One region of the Arthrobacter sp. AG367 genome, then DNA from elsewhere that is predicted to be linked to it. Evidence: riboswitches for the same ligand, from Rfam matches in the RefSeq annotation. Region 1 holds a riboswitch; the other holds the start of a gene.
The links. A riboswitch is a leader RNA that binds a small molecule or an ion and turns the genes downstream of it on or off. The one in region 1 is predicted to bind S-adenosylmethionine.
Positions count from the first base shown of each region.

Region 2: another riboswitch for S-adenosylmethionine. It lies ahead of FB478_RS07655 (DUF1737 domain-containing protein); the one in region 1 lies ahead of FB478_RS10605 (bifunctional o-acetylhomoserine/o-acetylserine sulfhydrylase).

Region 1 is NZ_VIVE01000003.1:169,624-171,814, reverse strand. It holds gene FB478_RS10615 (HNH endonuclease signature motif containing protein) at 1-103, opposite strand, end outside; gene FB478_RS10610 (VOC family protein) at 293-925, opposite strand; SAM riboswitch class IV at 1,151-1,265, shown strand; gene FB478_RS10605 (bifunctional o-acetylhomoserine/o-acetylserine sulfhydrylase) at 1,309-2,191, shown strand, end outside.
Region 2 is NZ_VIVE01000002.1:130,168-132,358, reverse strand. It holds gene opgC (OpgC domain-containing protein) at 1-1,089, opposite strand, end outside; SAM riboswitch class IV at 1,315-1,430, shown strand; gene FB478_RS07655 (DUF1737 domain-containing protein) at 1,444-1,719, shown strand; gene FB478_RS07650 (rhodanese-like domain-containing protein) at 1,716-2,126, shown strand; gene FB478_RS07645 (O-succinylhomoserine sulfhydrylase) at 2,127-2,191, shown strand, end outside.

The sequences.
Region 1 (2,191 bases):
TCCCGGCGGCAAGGAAATGATCCTCACGGTCCAGCGCATCGAGGGCAGCAACAGAGGCAGAAACACCCTCCAACACCACCCCAACACCCGTGCCGATTCCCATATCCACATCATCCAGCGAGGCACCGACATTCAGACCTGGATCGCAGCGATGTAGGAAGCAGCCACTTAAATGAATTCGGCCGCCATCGGGTAGTGACGCCGTTGTCACCACCTGATGGCGGCCGAAGCTGATCCGGGTACTGGCCCGGCGAACCCCCTCCCGGACATTCCGGGAGGCTGGGGTGGAGCGTCAGATGGTGACGGCTCCGTTGGCGGTTTCAAACGTGACCGACAGGATGCCCGGAGTTCCGTGCGGGGCGACCCACTCCACCGCAACGTCCTCAAGCGGCTTCTCCACCGGTTCACCCAGCCACTCGGTCACGCGGGACGCGGAGCCGGCGATGGTCAGGCAGCTCATCTTAAGGTTGCTGGGGTAGGCGTTGGACGGGTGCAGTGCCGGGTCGCCTTCCCACTTGAGCATGTACGGCACCTGGGGATCGGCGATAAGGCCAAGGATGCCAATCTGTTTCCAGACCAGCTCCCGGCCGTCCGGGAACTTGCGGTTGCCGTTCACCGCGGCGCGGCCAAGGCGTGCCTCGAACGGGGCGAGGTCGTCCACTTCGACGCACCAGCCCATCCAGCCGCCACCGGCCGCGGAACGGGCACGCACGGCCTGTCCGAACGGTGCCTTGTCCGAAGCCGGGTGGTCCAGGACCTCTACGACTTCCAGGTACTTGTGCCCGGCGAGCGGGATGATCATATTCCGGGTTCCGAACCGGGGGTGCACCCCGCCCTTCACTGCCTCAACGCCGAGGGCAGATGAAATACGTTCGGTAGTGGCCGCGAGGCCATCTTGTTCACAGGCGTAAGAGACGTGATCCATGCGCATGGCAACATCTTGGCACTTTGTGATCCGGCTCTCAGCTAAGGGTACCCTTACTGGAAAGGCGGCCGGGAAAAGGGCCGGGAACATGGGCAAGAAGGACGACGGCGGCGTCCCCGGCCGGGTGCGGGGCGGCCCACCTGTGGCGGCTCGAAAGCCATGCAGGGCGACCTTGTTCGTCACAATGCTGTCCACGGCGACTACCCCGTTCCTAGACTGGGCGCAGGTCATGAGCGCCAGCGCCAAGCCCCGGCTCGCTGGCCGGCAACCCTCCACCCGCGGTGGGGTGCCCCGGGTGAGGACCTGGCTGTCCGGCAAGAGCCGGAAGCAAGCGCGGCCCGTACTGCCCCACGCATTCCGGGCCCATGTCATAGGAGACTGAGATGTCCAACGGATGGTCTTTCGAAACCCGCCAGATCCATGCAGGCCAGGAGCCCGACAGTGCCACCGGAGCCCGCGCGCTCCCCATTTACCAGACCACGTCCTTCGTGTTCCCCAGCGCCGAAAGCGCAGCCAACCGCTTTGCCCTCGCCGAACTTGCGCCCATCTACACCCGGATTGGCAACCCCACCCAGGATGCCGTCGAACAGCGGATCGCCAGCCTTGAGGGAGGCCTGGCCGCTTTGCTGCTGAGCTCGGGCCAGGCCGCCGAGACGTTCGCGGTGCTGAACATTGCGGAGGCGGGGGACCATATTGTGGCGAGCCCCAGCCTTTATGGCGGAACGTACAACCTGTTCGCCCACACCCTGAAGAAGTTCGGCATCTCGGTCACCTTCGTCCAGGATCCCGACAACCTGGACCAGTGGCGCGACGCCATCCAGCCGAACACCAAGCTCTTTTTCGGTGAAGTGGTGTCCAATCCCCGCCAGGACGTCCTGGACATCGAAGGCATCTCCGAGGTGGCCCACCAGGCAGGCGTGCCACTGATCGTGGACAACACCCTGTCCACGCCCTACCTGATCCGCCCACTGGAGTGGGGTGCGGACATCGTGATCCACTCCGCCACCAAATACCTGGGCGGCCACGGCTCCGCAATTGCCGGCGTGATCGTGGACTCCGGCAAATTCGACTTCGGCAAGGACCCTGAACGGTTCCCCGGCTTCAACACCCCGGACCCCACCTACAACGGCCTGGTCTACGCCCGCGACCTAGGCGCCGACGGTGCGCTGGGTGCCAACCTCTCCTACATCCTCAAGGCCCGCGTCCAGCTGCTGCGCGACCTTGGCTCGGCGGTTTCCCCCTTCAACGCCTTCCTGATCTCCCAGG
Region 2 (2,191 bases), on a different contig from region 1:
GGCGATGCCCGCCTGTCCCGTGAGCAGCCAGCTGATGCTCGCCACGCCGGTATCCCTGGTGCTGGTGCGCTCGTCCCAGACAACGGCGGCCGTCCCGGCAAAAGCTGGGGAAGTGGCAGTTCCCACCACCTGGTCCCACCAGCCCGCCTTAATGTCCGCCTCCTGCGCGCCGCCGGACGCGGGGCTGTAGAAAGCAGAGGTCTGGAGGAGGAACGGCTTTTTGCGCCCCTCGGAATAGGTGCCGTAGAAGTTTTCGCCGCCGGAGGCCGTCAGCATGTCCTGGAGCTCGCCGGCCCTCGGCTGGGAGTTGACGGCGGGGCCGCCGGCCGTGTCGTCGTGATAGGCGGCCAGCCCCACCCAGTCCACTGCGTCGTCGCCCGGGTAGTACGGGGCGTAGGCGCTGTCGCTTGAGTTCCAGGCCCCGTCGCCGTTCGTGTCCAGGAGGGAAAAGCCTTCGGTTCCGGGCTGCGGGGCATCCCGGTTGCGGTCAAAGGGGTAGTCCTTGCCCAGGTAAGGCGCCCACACCAAGGTGGCCCGGCCGCCGTCGTACTTCTTGAACGCTGCCGCCACAGCCCTGAAGGCCTGCCGGTACGCGGCGGGCTGCTGGCCCCAGGCCACCCAGCTTGCATTCATGTCCGGGGCGAACCGGATCAGCAGCTGCCCCTTGAACCCGGACGTAAGGTCGCGCACCTGCGCTGCGAATGCTTCTGCTTCCGCGGTGCCGAGCTGGCCCAGGGGCACTGACGGCTTCACCGTGAGCAGGGCGTGGGCGCCTAGGGACGCGGCCTGCTGAAGGAAGCCGTCAAGGTCGTTCCGTTCCGAATCGCGGTAGGGGATGGTGATGTCGTGGCCGAAGACGGCCGGACTGGCACCAAGCCGGCCGCTGAAGCCTGCGGCGGTGTCCTCGCCCCACTCGAGCACCGCGCCCAGCCAGGGCTTTCCCTTCTCCGGCGCAGCGTCCGCCGCATGCGCCGGCGCAGCCGCCAGCAGGGCAAGGAGGCTGACGATGGCCGCGGCCAGGAACGCACCGATGGACGGCCGGCGGGTCCCGCGGATGGCGGCCTGGTGGCGCGATGTGTTTGCCCGCATGCTGACAGGACCCCCGGTGCTCATTGCTGTGACGACGGGGCGGCGCCCCGGTAAGAACTTTATCGGCCCCGCGGCCCCGGGCGGCACGTGGCGGGCCGCCCACCTGCGGCGATGTCCGCCGTCGCGCTTTCCTTCAACCCCGCGCCTCCCTTCAGCGCTGCTCAATTACGGAACATGACGACGGCGGCGGTGCGGCTTGGCGCGGCAGATGTTACGTTTTTGGGGAGTAATGAGTACCGGTGTGAAGCCCTGACTGGCCGGTCGGCAACCCTCCCTTTCGCGGCGGGGTGCCTCAGGTGAATACTCGGCATATCGACCGATTCGAGCTGCAAGCGTGAAAGAAGGAGATCCGTCGTGTCTGACGCACCTGCCCCTGACGAAAAATTGTCCTACCGCCTGATCACCGGCCCGGATGACCGTTCATTCTGCGAGCGGATCTCCACGGCCCTGGCCGACGGCTATGTGCTGCACGGCAGCCCGGCAGCCACCTTCAACGGCACCAGCGTGATCGTGGCGCAGGCAGTGGTCCTTCCGGCGGCAATCGCCTCGGCCGATGCCGCGGTTGCCACCGCAGTGGATGAACTGGACGCCGAATTTGAAGGCGAGTTCGACGGCGAGGGCCACGCATGAGCTACGCGGGAGACCTCACGCCCCAGGAAGCATGGGAGAAGCTGGAACAGGGCGCCATCCTGGTGGACGTCCGCACCGAGGGCGAATGGGCCCACATCGGCATTCCGGACACCAAGGCCACGGACAACGACCCCCTCTTCATCCAGTGGACCTTCCCCGGCGGCATCCCCAACCCCGACTTCATCAACGACCTCAGCCAGCAGGCGCCCGAGGACCGTTCAACCGAACTGGTGTTCCTGTGCCGCTCCGGCCAGCGGTCCATCGCGGCAGCCATCGCGGCCACCCGGGCCGGCTTCACCTCCTACAACGTGCTGGAGGGCTTTGAAGGCGAGCCGGACCGCTATGGCGAACGCACCGTCAACGGCTGGAAAAACCGCGGCCTTCCCACCAACCTCGGAAAGAACTAAGTGACCTTCAACCAAGACGCCCCCGGCTGGAACCCCGACACCCAGGCTGTCCGTGGCGGGCTGGA